2 regions of the Oleiphilus sp. HI0123 genome follow, and region 2 is predicted to be linked to the other one. Evidence: predicted binding sites of a transcription regulator. Region 2 holds the regulator's gene; the other holds the start of a gene.
What was found. Region 2 encodes FliA, which starts transcription of late flagellar genes. Its sites were predicted from a motif close to CTAAAGTTNNNNNNNNNNCNGCCGATA; they were not measured.

Region 1: a site for FliA is predicted at 3,668-3,694, ahead of fliD (flagellar filament capping protein FliD). Genes of this name have one in related genera too.

What each region holds. Positions count from the first base shown of each region.
Region 1 is NZ_LWGE01001577.1:474-6,428, reverse strand. Features, by position in the region: partial or broken gene A3761_RS21125 (flagellin) at 1-649, opposite strand, end outside; gene A3761_RS21120 (flagellin) at 1,118-3,136, shown strand; gene A3761_RS21115 (flagellar protein FlaG) at 3,222-3,617, shown strand; gene fliD (flagellar filament capping protein FliD) at 3,846-5,837, shown strand; gene fliS (flagellar export chaperone FliS) at 5,885-5,955, shown strand, end outside.
Region 2 is NZ_LWGE01001071.1:1,064-10,586, forward strand. Features, by position in the region: partial or broken gene A3761_RS10180 (chemotaxis protein CheA) at 1-619, opposite strand, end outside; gene A3761_RS10185 (protein phosphatase CheZ) at 633-1,415, opposite strand; gene cheY (chemotaxis response regulator CheY) at 1,429-1,815, opposite strand; gene A3761_RS10195 (RNA polymerase sigma factor FliA) at 2,061-2,771, opposite strand; gene A3761_RS10200 (MinD/ParA family protein) at 2,801-3,622, opposite strand; gene flhF (flagellar biosynthesis protein FlhF) at 3,804-5,168, opposite strand; gene flhA (flagellar biosynthesis protein FlhA) at 5,246-7,423, opposite strand; gene flhB (flagellar biosynthesis protein FlhB) at 7,546-8,682, opposite strand; gene fliR (flagellar biosynthetic protein FliR) at 8,690-9,478, opposite strand; gene fliQ (flagellar biosynthesis protein FliQ) at 9,482-9,523, opposite strand, start outside.

The DNA.
Region 1 (5,955 bases), on a different contig from region 2:
CACTAGCATCTTGATTTCCGCTGGAAAATGCATCGTCAGTACCGCTTGAAGCACCTACGGCAATGCCATTTATAACCAAGTCGCCAGCATCCATTGAGTTGTTGTCAGCATCGGAGGTTATACCATCCCCCTGGGCGGAACCTAGCTGATCAACAGTAGCTCCCTCTATACTAACCGTGACGCTTTCGCCTTCGTTGGCGCCAATCTGGAAAGTTACCCCTGAAAAAGAGCCGTCAAGTAACTTAGTACCGTTGAAGTTTGTTTGTTCTGATACGCGCTTTACTTCAGCTTTAAGCTGTTGAACTTCTTGGTCGAGAGCTTGTCGGTCAATTGCGCTGTTCGTGCCGTTCGCCGATTGAAGGGCTAGGTCACGAATACGTAGCAAGTTATTGGTAATCGAGCCGAGCGCACCTTCTGCTGTTTGAGAAAGTGATACACCGTCACCTGCGTTTCGGATGGATACGTTCAAACCTCGGATTTGCGAATCGAAACGAGTTGAGATTGCCAAACCTGCGGCATCATCCTTCGCACTGTTAATACGCAAGCCAGATGAAAGGCGCTGTAAAGCCGTCTGGTTAGCGGATTGAGAATTGTCCAGGTTGCGCTGTGCATTAATTGACGCGATATTGGTATTGATGATTTGAGGCATTGTATGCTCCTACTTATCTTCTATACCGGTGGACAGCATTCCTAAAGTTTCGGGATGAGTAACTACCGGCTACTAAATTAAAGTTTTTTTAAAATTTGTGATGCAATAATCGAGCATCACTTTCCTTGCTCTTTGTAAAGCATGCACTGTGCCAATTTGACTGGATGATATGTAAGGTGTTGATATCAAAGTGTTATGGGTTGGTTATTTTTGTTGGGTTATACCGGAAGAAGCTATGATTGCCGGTTTTTTGGCTAGTGCTTGCCGCTATTTATAATGTGGAGAGTGAGAGCGTTTATGAAAAAAGAACTTCGTTACACTTGCTTACATTGTTTTTGTAAAAAAAACTAAAGTAATTCTAAGGAGTGCCGTTAAGTGATGTAACAAGCGGTCGAGAGCGTGCTTTACAAAGCATGATGTACTTCAAAATCTCGTTCGTTTACTTGCAAAATTGATCGGAGAAACGACATGCCTCAAATAATTAATACTAATATCGCGTCTTTGAATGCTCAGCGCAACCTAGACAAATCTCAGAATGAACAGAGTGTTGCTTTACAGCGTTTATCATCTGGTTTGCGTATCAATGGCGCAAAGGATGATGCGGCAGGTTTGGCGATTTCAAACCGAATAGATGCTCAGGTTCGTGGTCTAAATGTAGCAAACCGAAACGCAGGTGATGGTGTATCGCTAGCACAGACAGCTGAAGGTGCATTGAACAGTATGACAACCTCCTTGCAGCGTATGCGTGAACTAGCATTGCAGTCTGCAAACGGTACGAATACATCATTGGAACGTTCTTCACTGCAAGAAGAGGTTGAGCAGCTTAAAACCGAGATTGCGAGTATCGCAGAGAAAACAAACTTTAACGGTCAGAACCTTTTAGATGGTTCTTTCCAGGGTACTAGTTTCCAAACAGGTGCAAACGTTGGTGATCGAATAGACGTTTCAATCTCTGAGGTGTCAGAGGAAACGCTAGGTACAGATATCACATCAGGTTTGTCTTCTGTTTCATCTACCGATGCTCGTCCAGCAATGGCTGCGGGTGACCTGGTAATTAACGGCTTCGCAGTAGGTGCAGCAGATGCGGGTGCTGATGGTGCTTCAACTGCCGATCAGAACTTGAGTTCTATTGCAATTGCTGCGTCCATCAATGCGGTTGCTGATCAATCGGGTGTCAGTGCGACTGTTAATGCAACGGTTGCATCGGGTACAGAAGTCACTAACGTAGCAAGTGCCGCTAACTTTGATATTAATGGTGTAACGATCAATGTTGGTGGATCTGGCGATGCAAGCACGTTATCTACTGATTTGCAGGGTGTTGCGGACGCAATTAACCTAAGCAGCGGTCAAACAGGTGTTACTGCGTCGGTTGATCTAAATAACTTGCAGCAAGGTGTAACTCTTTCTGCTGCAGACGGTCGTAACATTGATATCTCGGGTGCGGGTGCAGCAGCGGCAGGTGTTGCAGCGGCTGACACGTATGTTGGTTCCTACACTTTAGTATCTAAAGATGGTAGTGATATTGAGATTACTAGTAATACGGGTGCTTCGCTTGAGAATGCTGGCTTAGAAGTGGGTTCTTATAGTGGTTCAAAAGCAACTGCTGTGAGTGATACCTTGGGTGGTACGGCGCTTACTGCTGGTGACTTGGTAATTAATGGTACAGCGGTTGGTGCTACATTCTCCTCTTTTGATAATGCGTCGACGGCAAATAAAGATGCGAGTGCGATTTCAGTTGCATCAGCAATTAACTTGGTTTCAGATCAAACTGGTGTGACTGCGACTGCGAATACCACGCAGGTGACCTCATCTGATGTTTCTGCGGATACTGCTGGTAATGCGACGGTCAATGGCGTGTCTATTAGTTTTGCCGCTGGTACGACTGGCACGACCTCTGAGCAGGTGTCTTTAGCGGTTGATGCGATTAACGCTAAGACGGCTCAGACAGGTGTTACTGCTAAAATTGTTGACGACAACCAGTACGAGTTGTTGGCTGAAGATGGTCGAAATATTGTTGTTGGTTCGGGTACAAACTTCGGTGCTGCGGATGCTACTACTTTTGGTACGGTTAAGTTAGAGTCTGGTGGTCCTATTGAAATTAGTACTCAGGATCCTACGGCGATTAGCAACTCAGGCTTTGAGGTCGGTACATATGGTGGCTCTCAAGATGGTCAGCAGCTGAAGGATATCGATATCAGTACCGCAGCAGGTGCTGAAGACGCGATAACTGCAATTGATAACGCGATCAACCAGGTTGCAAGAGAGCAAGCGAAATTGGGTGCGATTCAAAACAGATTCGAAAACACAATTTCTAACAACGCGGTAAACAGTGAAAACCTATCAGCTGCAAACTCTCGAATCAGAGATGCTGACTTCGCGACTGAAACTGCAGCGCTATCTAGAGCTCAGGTTCTTCAGCAGGCAGGTATTTCAGTATTGTCGCAAGCGAATGCTAGACCTCAGCAGGTTCTATCGCTTCTACAGTAATAAGTACTTAGTAATATGAACGTTGCCGGCTTTAGCGTGAGTTAAAGTCGGCTTACGCAGTTAAAAAAGATATGTGAGGTGAATTATGAGCGACATGAAAATGAGTGGTGTAGGCCAGCCAGTTAAGCTGGCTGCTGCATCGTCTGCTCAAAAGGCACAGCGCAGTTCTTCTGTTGACTTTAAAGATGGTGCGAGTGCAAAGCCGGTTGCGCAAGGTGTAGAAGAAAAGCCTAGCCTTAAGCCAGCGGAGCAAGCGCAAGAAAAGGTTGAGCAGGCTGTAACAAAGTTGAATGACTATGTGCAGTCGGTGCAAAGAAATTTGCAGTTTAATCTCGATGATCAGTCAGGGAAAACGATTATAACAGTGGTTGATAAGCAGACCTCTGAAGTAGTTAGGCAGATTCCTGATGATGTTGCTTTGAAGTTGGCTCAAGACTTGCATCAAGATGAACCGTTAAGTTTATTTAAAGCTAAAGTGTAGTTTTTGGCTAAAATAGCGGCAATGGTTTACATTCTTTTACAACACGGGAGTTAAACTTCCCGTGTTGCCTGCCGATACTATTTATAGGCAGGGTTCAATAACGCTGTTAAGCTGTTTACCCTTTAGTATTCGTTAATCACTAAAATATTGAAAGCAAGAAAATATCGGCTTTCGCGCTATATCTGATATAGAGCACTTTTGGTGATTACAGGTGAGTAGGTGGATGTTATGGCCAGTGTATCTTCAGTCGGAATAGGCTCGGGTGTTCTAACTAGCGAGTTAATAGAGAATCTCGCTAGTGCGGAGCGTGCTCCGGTCGAGGCTCGTCTGGACAGTCAAGAAGCTGACGTAAATGCTGAACTGTCAATTTTTGGTCAAATAAAGTCCGCTATTACAGATCTTCGCCTACCTTCGCGTACACTGGCAAATCCTGAGTTATTCGAATCAAAAACGGTTTCTTCTGGGAACTCTGCATTCTCTGCAGTGGTAGACTCCAATGATGCAACTCCATCAGTTCATACGCTTGAAGTTACCGCTTTAGCAGTCTCTCAAACGCTTACTTCTACTGAGTTTAATGACTCCGATACAACAGCGATTGGTGAAGGCTCTTTAACGATAGTGGTTGATGGAAAAACGACTAACGTTACTATCGATAATAGTAATAATACGCTTGATGGTATTGCTGCAGCGATCAATTCTGAATCTGATGTAGGCATGACGGCTTCAGTTCTTTACACGGGAACTGGCTATAAGCTTGTATTCAATGCCGATGAAACGGGTCTGGATAAAACGATCGATATTTCTGTTTCGGACACCGGTGATGCAAGTAACACAGATGCAAATGGTCTTTCTCGACTCGCCTACACCGCGGGAGCGACTAACTTAATACAGAGTCAACCAGCCGCGGATGCATCATTCAAATTGAATGGTGTACCGATCACGCGCTCAAGTAATGAGATTTATGACGCTATTCCAGGTTTAACCCTGACCCTGAGTGGCACAAATGATGGTTCGCCAGCCGCTTTATCTGTTCAAAATGATCACACTGCTGTGGTCGAGAAAGTTTCAGAATTTGTAGAGAAGTTTAATGCTCTACAGACTTTGGTGAACGACAATAGTGAGTTTGACCCTAGTGGTGGGGCTGAAGCGGGCATTTTGCTTGGTGACTCGACAACTCGAAGTATGATGAATCAGGTACGACGCGTATTGGGTTCGACGGTTGGTGGTTTGGAAAATGCAAATGTCCGTAGTTTGGCAGATATTGGTATTACGACAGATTATCAAACTGGTTTGCTAAGCCTAAATGAAGACACTCTTAGTGATCAGCTTGATTCGCACCCAGATGATGTTTCGGCTTTGTTCAGTGATCAAGGGCGAGCCAGCGATGCTCAAGTAAGCTTTGGTACTGCAAGTATCAACACTAAGCCGGGCAGTTATGATATTAACATAACGACTGCTGCGACAAGAGGAGAGCTATCGGGCGCTGTAAGTTTAGGTGCTAGTACAACTATTGATGCAAATAATGATGAATTCACCATTAGTATTGATGGTACTGAAAGTGGTTCAATCACGCTTGATGCAGGTAGCTATACGCAGACTCAATTAGCTGCCGAGATTCAATCTAAAATCAATGCAGATTCAACGCTTAGTGCTGCTGGAAAGTCAGTAACGGTTAGTCTAGACGGCTCTAACCAGTTGGTAATTAATTCAAATGTTTATGGTGCGGCGTCTACGGTAGAGATAACAGCTGTTGATACTAATACAGTAGCTCAGCTTGGTCTGAGTATTGCTGCGGGCGTTGATGGCGTCGATGTTGAGGGTACTATCAACGGTGCTGTGGCGACAGGGTCAGGGCAGGTGTTAACCGCTGCTGTTGGTGATGACTCTGAAGGTATTAGAATTACTGTTGGCGGATCATCTACGGGCGACCGTGGAACGGTTACTTATATTGAGGGGGTTGGCGAGCAGTTAGTAGACTTGATTACTAATATGGTATCGCTTGAAGGTTCGCTCACTACTAAGAATGATACGCTGGCTAAAGAGCTAGCCTTGATTGCAGAGCAGCGTACTGCGCTTGATGAAAGAATAGAGTCAGTTACTGCGCGTTTAGCTAGGCAGTTTACCGCAGCTGATATCGCGGTTTCCAAGTTAAATAGTACGATGGATTTTATAAAGGCGCAGCTAGATGCGCTTTCAGGTTCAAGTTCAAGTGAAAAATAAGAGAAGTAGCTGGGGAAATTACACCTCGGTAATCGTAGGAGAATAATATGAATGCATTACATCAGTATCAGTCGGTTAATGCGCAGACAAGTGTTGTCGATGTTGACCGTCACCAATT
Region 2 (9,523 bases):
CGGAACCGTGTAGCTCATCTAACAAGTTTTCGAATTCGTCATCGGTAATTTCGTCAGATTCTTGTTCGGATGCCGCTGGTGCACTCCCTTTACCCGCATCATCATCTAATGCATCCAAGAGCTGTTCAAACTCATCATCAGTAATATCAGCCTCTTCAGCAGAGGCTTCTGCAGCAACCGGCTCCGGTGTTGGTTCAACAGCTGCAGGTTCAGCAGCAGGCGCAGCGTCAGCAGGTTTCGCAAAACGTTCTAAGTCACTTAAAAGCTGTGGGTCAGCTGGGGTTGGATCTTGGCCATCTCTGACTTCACTGAACATTTCGTTTACAGAGTCTAACGCACGTAAAACGACATCCATTAAGTCAGCATCAAGACTTCGCTTACCATTTCGCAGAATATCGAACACGTTTTCTGCAATATGACAACACTTGACCAGTGCATCCAACTGTAAAAAGCCTGCTCCACCCTTTACAGTGTGAAACCCTCTAAAAATTGCGTTTAGCAAATCTTTATCGTCTGGATTTTGCTCTAGATCAACCAGTTGCTCTGAAAGAAGCTCGAGTATCTCTCCAGACTCTACAAGAAAGTCCTGAAGTATCTCATCATCCGCTTCAAACCCCATCTTCTACGCCCCTTTAAAATCCTAGACTGGACAGCAAATCATCCACATCATCCTGGCCAGAAACAACGTCTTCGCGTTGCTCTGCATGGAGTTGTGGACCTTCACCCTCAATGCCTGTTTCTTGTTTTTCTACTTCGTGGACTGTTCCTGTAATCTGGTCAACCTTACCGGCCATTCTGACCAAATTAACAAGATTCTCTTCAACATCTTTAACCAATCCGGTGACTCGTTGAATCACTTGACCAGTTAAGTCTTGGAAAGACTGCGCTAACAGTATTTGCGTGAGATTATCATTTACTTTATCTGAATCCTCACACAACTTTCCAAGGAAAGTTCCCATTGTGGCTGTCAGCGTTCTAAACTCATCAGGTTTCATTTCCTTACGCTGTAAGCGAGACCAATCCATCTTGAGTTTTTTCGCTTCCTGGCTGATTCCTGAAGCATAAGGCATGGTTTCTTCGACAAGATCCAAGGTCTTGTTTGCAGCCTTATTGGTCATATCAACCACATACGCGAGTCGGTCGGACGCATCCTCTATAGTAGACAGGTCATCTTTAGCCGTCTCACTGGAAGCATCGATGTGAAAGTTCCGAATTGACTCGTGTAGCGACCGAGTTAAGCGACCGACTTCTTGGTACAGAGTTTTATCCCGAGTCTCATTTAACTCAGAAATAATACCTAACGCCCCCGACAAGTCTCCTTTGTCAATTCGCTCCTTCAACTCATTAGCCTGAGCCTTCAAAGTCTGCTCAAAACCGCTTAGAGGTTCGCTATTTATTAGCTTTGCGTCAGTCATGAATCGCTCAGCCTTAGGAATCGATACGTTCGAAGATTTTCTCAATCTTCTCTTTTAAAACAGCTGCGGTAAATGGCTTAACGACATAACCGTTCACACCTGCTTGCGCGGCAGCAACTATCTGATCTCGTTTAGCCTCAGCCGTTACCATTAGCACAGGAAGACTTTTGAGGTTATCGTCAGAACGAACATGCTGAAGCAACTCAATACCAGTCATCCCAGGCATATTCCAGTCAGTCACCAGAAAGTCATACTTACCTGTTTGAAGCATTGGTAAGGCAGTACTACCATCGTCAGCTTCATCAGTATTAGTAAACCCTAGGTCACGCAATAGGTTCTTAATAATTCGTCTCATTGTAGAAAAATCATCTACTACGAGAATTTTCATATCTTTATTCAAGTCGACCTCCACTCATGTCGATACCCGAAATTACATTTTAATACCTAAAAACAAGTCTAGTCGGTGTTCTTAGGCTAGCCAGTTTTTTTTGATATTTGTTTCACTTATCGGCACATTTCTTAACAACTATATAAAATCAAGCCAATTTATTAATTTTATTCGCTTTATTTTCCCCTTACATGGGGGACAAACTTTGAGAAAAGAGGTCTAAGCAAATAGTTCGATCAGGCTAAGACAAACTGCAATCAGGTACGCCAATCACTCATTCTAGCTTTCAAACGCATCGCTGCTTGAGAATGTATTTGACTTACTCGAGACTCACTAACAGAGAGCACCAAACCAATTTCTTTAAGATTCAACTCTTCTTCATAATATAAAGACAAAACCATTTTTTCACGCTCAGGGAGAACATCAATCTCTTTGGCCAAAGCTCGACGAAAGGCATCATTCTGAACATCCGTCGCGGGCGTGTAATTCTCGGACAAATACTCTTCACTAGAAACGTCACCTGACTCACTTAGCTCTTCAAAGCTAAATAACTTGCCACTAGCGCTGTCTTTCAAGCAAGCAAAGTATTCCTCAAGCGTCATACCTAACTCTGAGGCAACCTCGCCATCCTGCGCATCACGACCCTCTCTATCTTCAATAGCCTTGATCGCTTCACTTATCTTTCTTGCATTCCGATGAACAGACCTTGGCACCCAGTCTCCCCGGCGCACCTCATCCATCATCGAACCACGAATTCTAATGCCCGCATAAGTTTCAAAGGACGCACCTTTAGAAGCTTCATACTTCCTGGAAGCCTCTAATAACCCGATCATACCAGCCTGAATTAAATCATCGACCTGAACGCTAGACGGTAGACGAGATATCAAATGATGCGCAATTTTTTTGACTAAAGGCGCATGAGACCGAATCAAATCATCGGCACGTTTTACTTGAGCGTCTGTATACATCAGCCTATGACACCGGAACTAAACACGTTCTAGTTTGAGGTAGCCTGAACCAGGCGCTCAACAAAGAACTCCAAATGACCTTTTGGAGAAGAAGGCAGTGGCCAGCTATCCGCTTTTTGGGCAAGCGTCTTATATGCCAACGATGCTTTTGCACGAGGATACACATCAGAAACAGCCCGTTGACGCTGCACTGCTTTTTTCACCGACTCATCGAAAGGGATTGACCCAACATACTGCAGAGCAACATCGAGAAATCTCTCAGTAACGTGAGCAAGCTTGGAATAGAGGTGGCGCCCCTCTTCCTGCGTTTTAACCATATTCGCCAGTACACGAAAACGGTACATATCGTAATCGCGATTTAACAATTTAATTAGCGCATATGAATCGGTAATCGATGTAGGCTCATCACATACGACAACAATAACTTCTTGCGCAGCCCTAAGAAACGAAACAACACCATCGGATATACCTGCTGCGGTATCAATAATCAGGACATCGAGATCTTCAGAAATTTCACTAAAGGCATTAATTAAACCGGCATGTTCCATTGGATTCAAAGAAACCATTTTTTGCGTACCAGATGAAGCTGGTACTACTTTTATTCCTTTGGGCCCATCAACCAAAACGTCACGCAGAGAACATTCGCCACTTATCACATCCGCTATATTGCTTTTAGAGGTGATACCTAACAAAACATCAACATTAGCCAAACCTAAATCGGCATCTAAAAGTACAACACGACGCCCCATCTCAGCGAGCATAATCGAAAGGTTAATAGACACATTACTTTTGCCCACACCACCTTTACCGCCAGTTACCGCGATTACCTGAACCGGATTAGAATTCGCCATACTGGTGAAAATCCCCTTTTATACATCTAATTATTTTTCGCACTTCAGTTTATTCAACCATATTGAGATCTTCGTGATACTGAAACATTGACCGTATTTTCAGTGTATACTGCATAATCTTGCTACATTCAGCTCTATATTTTAATCAACGCTAATAAGAGTTTAGCAGATATGATTAAGTTTACGCAGAATGAGAGAATATTTGATCTAAAACACCTTCATGCTCTTGGGCGCTGATTGTTACCCATCGCTCCGAACTATTCAATAAAGATTCAGCTCTCGAGAGGATTTCTTTTTGCCTAAACACATGAATATCCTCAGGAACTCGCTGACCGTCAGTAAAATAACTGGCTTTGAGACGCGTATCGATAAGAAAGCTCATCACCTCACCCAGGCTAACAGCTTCATCAACCTTAGTAATAATGGCGCCTGACAAGCCTACCATTTTGTAGTGATGGTAATTTGAACACATCACCTGATACTGCCCTACAGACGATACAACAAGGTGTGACTGAATATCATGACCCGACAGCTTTAATTCCTGCAGCTGCTCAGACCAGCACGCGTCGGTATGCATTAGGCCAGCAGTATCAACCAAGACAAGTTTTTTGTGACGCAAGCCATCAAGTATGGTATCCAGACTATGACGCTCATCAACAACATGGACAGGCACATTGAGTATTCTGCCAAACACCTTTAGTTGCTCGTGCGCAGCTATGCGGTATCTGTCAGTTGTCACCAAGGCTATATCATCAGCACCATGTCGAATAACAAACTGAGCAGCCATTTTACCTATTGTCATGGTCTTACCACTACCTGTAGGCCCAACCAATGCAATGACGCCACCCTGCTCGATCAGGTCATCTTCAGGAGCCGATATTAAAGCTGAAACACCCTGTGAAACACGAGACCATGCCTGACTGTAGTCCATACCTAAATCAACCATTGCCATTAGCCGTTTTTTAAGATCCCCGGCAATACAAAGGGATTCGAGTTTACGTTCGATTTTGCTGAGCGTAGCCGATTGCTCACGTTCTTTTTCATTCTGCACTTGCTTGTAAGCCTGCCCGGACATTAGTTTTTTAATCTCTAATATCTCTGCACGCATATCCGATAATTCGCCCCACGGAGTACCATTTTGTTTAGCATCATGTGACGCAGCCTTGCGCTCCATTGCCGAAGAGCTTGCCTCTGGTTCAGACACTGCCTCTGAATCGTTCTCTTGCGCAAGAGCATCAGGCCGCTCTTTACGCTTAGCCTTAACCTCTTCTATCTTTCTACGCGCACTATCTAGCTCTTTTTGCAGTTTCAGGTGTTTTTCTGCATGCATACGAGCAAGTTGGGAAGGGCTAGGCTCGCCACGCTCTATCAATTGACTTTCGATGGTTTCAGGTGAGACATCTTCCTCATAGTCGAGCGCAGCAACAATTTCGACACCACCGTCAACTTTTGAGTTGGATAAGATAACCGCATCGGGGCCAAGTTCTTCTCGAACCATTTTTAAAACTTCTTGCATGGTCGCTGAAAAAAAGCGTCTAACTTCCATAAGGAATCACCTGATTATGTTTACTACTCATCACTTCAATTGAACCTTGGAGCGAGTTCTACCGACACGACGTCAATTTATTGACCTACGTTCGCGACGATTGTTATTTGTTTATTGTTTGGCACTTCCTGGTAAGAAAGGACATTAATCGGGTCACTCCCAAACCTTACAAACTTAGCAAGCACTGGTCTCAAAGGCCCTGATACCAAAAGGATTGCAGGCTTTCCGAGCATTTCCTGGCGTTGAGCTGCTTCACCGAGCGATCGCTGAAGTGTTTCAACTATTCGGGGCTCAAGTATCATTCCCATATCATCACCCGCGCCAGTTTTTTGTGACTGCTGCACAGACTTTAGCAATAACTGTTCCAAGTCGGGCTCTAAGGTAATAACGGGGATTTCATCATCATTTCCACAAATATTTTGGACAATCAATCTTTTCATACCCTGTCGACATGCTTCTGTTAGCAGGGTGGAATCAGCTGACTTTGGAGTTACATTAACCAGCGCTTCAGCGATCGAACGCATATCTCTAATAGGTACGTCCTCGATCAATAGACTCTGAAGAACTTTTAATAACAGACTGACTGTTAATGTATTTGGAACCAGCTCTTCTGATAGCTTAGGTGACACCTTCGCCAACTGATCCAACCATTGCTGTACCTCCTCATGCCCCAATAACTCACTAGCATGCTTCTGAAGCACTTGATTCAAGTGTGTCGCCACCACAGTACTCGCATCGACAACGGTATAACCTAGCGTTTGCGCATGATCCTTTTGAGAACTCTCAACCCAGATTGCATCAAGCCCAAAAGCAGGGTCTCTACCCTCAACCCCGTCAATTTTCCCAAAGACCTGACCCGGGTTAATAGCTAGCTCTCTCTCTGGGTGAATTTCTGCTTCAGCAATCGTTACGCCCATCAAGGTGATTCGGTAAACATTTGGCATAAGGTCAAGATTGTCGCGAATATGAACTGAAGGCATTAAGAAACCTAACTCTTGCGACAGCTTTTTACGCACCCCTTTTATCCTACCAAGCAATGCCCCCCCCTGATTTTTATCAACAAGAGGAATTATGCGATAACCAACTTCCAGGCCTATAATATCGACCGACAAAACATCATCCCAGCCAAGCTCTTTGTACTCTTCTTTAGGCTGTCCATCAGCCGATATTTGACCTTGATTATCAGGCGTTACATTAGCACCGCCAGACATATTAGGCTGAGCACCTGACCTGCGAGCACCCGGAGCGCTTGCTTCAACCTCTTCACCTTTCGATCTCTTGTTTTGACCATACCAAGCAAAAAATGCTAAACCGCCACCCAAACCCAAGAATGCCAAATGAGGCATGCCCGGTACCAGACCCATTGCGATAAGAATGCCTGAGGCCACATATAAAGCCTTTGGGGATAGAAACATCTGATCAAGAACTTGTGACGACATGTCCTGCATACTACTAACACGTGTCACCATAATTGCTGCGGCGGTAGAAAGTAGTAGCGAAGGAATCTGTGCAACCAAGCCATCACCAATAGTCAGTAGCGAATACTTTTCCATTGCATCAGAGAATTCTAGATCATGCTGCACCATGCCAATAGAGAGACCGCCTATGATATTGATCGCTAAAATCAACAAACCCGCAATGGCATCACCACGAACAAACTTACTGGCACCATCCATAGAACCATAAAAGTCAGCCTCCGTTGCAATTTCTTCACGACGTGACTTGGCTTCTTCCTGTTCGATAATGCCAGCATTAAGATCAGCATCAATCGCCATCTGTTTACCCGGCATCGCATCGAGCGTAAAGCGCGCACTAACCTCCGAGACCCTGCCAGCACCCTTTGTTACAACAACAAAGTTAATAATCATCAAAATAGCAAAGACAACCAAACCGACAGCGTAATTGCCTCCAATGACAACCTCACCGAAGGCCTCAATCACCTTACCTGCAGCATCGCCACCTTCGTGCCCCTCCAAGAGAACAACACGAGTTGAAGCGACATTTAGCGCCAAACGTAAAAGCGTGGCAACTAACAAAACGGTTGGGAATATCGCGAACTCAACGGGCCGCAGGGAGTAGACACAAACAAGCAAGACAACAAGCGCCAAAGCAATATTGAAGGTAAACAACAAATCAAGCAGGAAAGGAGGAACAGGAAGGGTCATCATCCCCAGGATTGCAATCAATAGCACCGGGATGGCGAGATTACCCTGAGTAAGAACCTTGAATTGTTGAAGCATTGCGGCTTGCTGCATAAATATCACTACCAAGACTGATATCGTCACTAATTTGACGAAAAACAAATATCAGTAAGGTATCAGCAAGATTCACGCCGACTTCTACAGTTTACGGTAATTAGGCAATGCCAGCCCCTTAATCAAGAGCCATCATATTTAAGATCATCCGGTATGGGGAAGTCCGGTTTCGGAGGTTTTGTAATAACGCGACGCCTAAACTGCTTAAGCTGAAATACGTATGCCAGCACTTGTGCAACCGCCATATACAAACCACTCGGAATTTCCTGACCAATCTCGGCATGATGGTAGACCGAACGCGCAAGCGGTGGAGCCTCAACAATTTCGACATCATGTTCGTTGGCAATTTCTCTAATCTTCAAGGCGACTTGATCATGCCCTTTCGCAAGCAAAATTGGCGCGGCATCTTCTTCAGGTTTATATCGTAGCGCGACTGAAAAGTGAGTTGGGTTGGTAATCACCACGTCAGCCTGAGGAACATCTTGCATCATTCGACGCTGCGCCATTTCCATCTGCAATTGGCGAATCTTCCGTTTAACCTCTGGCTTACCTTCCGTGTCCTTGAATTCGTCTTTCACTTCCTGCTTCGTCATCTTCAGATTTTTTGTATGATCAAATATCTGAAAAGGTACATCAATCATAGCGATCACGATCATCGTACATGCTAAATAGAAAAAACCCCACCCCAGTATTTTGGAAGCTGTTTCCATTGCTGAAATTACATTTTGATCGGCAAGCCCGATAAGCGTTGGCAATTGCGAGTGAATAATCAAAACTGCAACTGCGACAACCAATGACACCTTTGCAATCGCCTTTATGAGCTCCACTAAGGACTTGAGGGAAAACATCTTCGCCAAGCCTTTAATTGGGTCCATTCGGCTAAACTTAGGCGCCAGAGCTTTAGTTGAGAAAAGCCAACCACCCAAAGCAACGGACCCTGCAATAGCCGATACAAACAACAAAATTAGAAACGGCAAAATACCTTCTGCAACTTCAACCGCGGCTCTTGCGAGATACATTCCCATCTGGCTTGTATCTTGTGTCGCCTCTCTAGAAAACGAAAAACTAGCAGTCATGATCTTTGTTAAAGATGCTGCGATACCGCTACCAAAAATTAACAAGCCCCCCGCCCCGACAATCAGTAAAAAAGTTGTATTTAACTCTTTTGATCGGGGAACCTGACCTTCTTCTCGCGCTTTTTCGAGTTTCCGGCCGGTGGGTTCTTCGGTTTTATCCTGACTACTATCGTTCTCTGCCATAAGCGCTCTAAGCCCCCATCACATCGCGCAGATAAATATATGTATGCTCGCTAAAACGAATAAAAAGCGTATCAACATTTCCGACACCCACCCAAAGAATGAAAAAACCGAAAATCATACCGATTGGAAAACCGAGCGAGAATACATTCATCTGCGGTGCCGCCCTTGTCATAACTCCAAAGGAGATATTAACAATCAATACCGAAGTTACTACTGGCAGCGCAACCAGCAGAGCCGAAGCAAAGAGCCAGTTAATCCTCATCAACATATCCCACAATAAGTAAGGCTCTATCGAGTTTTCACCTATAATACTTGCTGAAATCGGCCACGCCCTAAAGCTTTCAACAATCACTTCAATCATCACTAAATGACCATTCATTGCAAGAAACGTTAAGGTTACGCCTATCAGGAATATCTGAGACAGGATTGGTGTATTAACACCGTTCGTTGGGTCAACCATCGAAGCAAAACCCAAACCCATTTGCATCGAAATCATTTGCCCCGCCACCACAAACAACTGCATCAGTAGCACAAACATGAAGCCCATTAAGGTACCGATAACAACTTGCTGAAGCACAATCAAAAAAGAACCGATTGACAGAGCGTCAATCACAGGGACAGGGTCAATCAATGGAGCAACGATTAGCGTTAAGGCAAAGGATAAGCCAATTCGGACACGCATTGGCACCAACCGTGTTCCGATTACCGGAACCACCATCAAGAAACTGGCAATACGGAATAAGGGCCACAAGAAGGACCCAACCCAAGCGCCAATTTGTGCGTCGGTAAATTCCATCTTTTACCCGATCAGTAATGGAATGCTAGTCCATAAGCGTTCTGA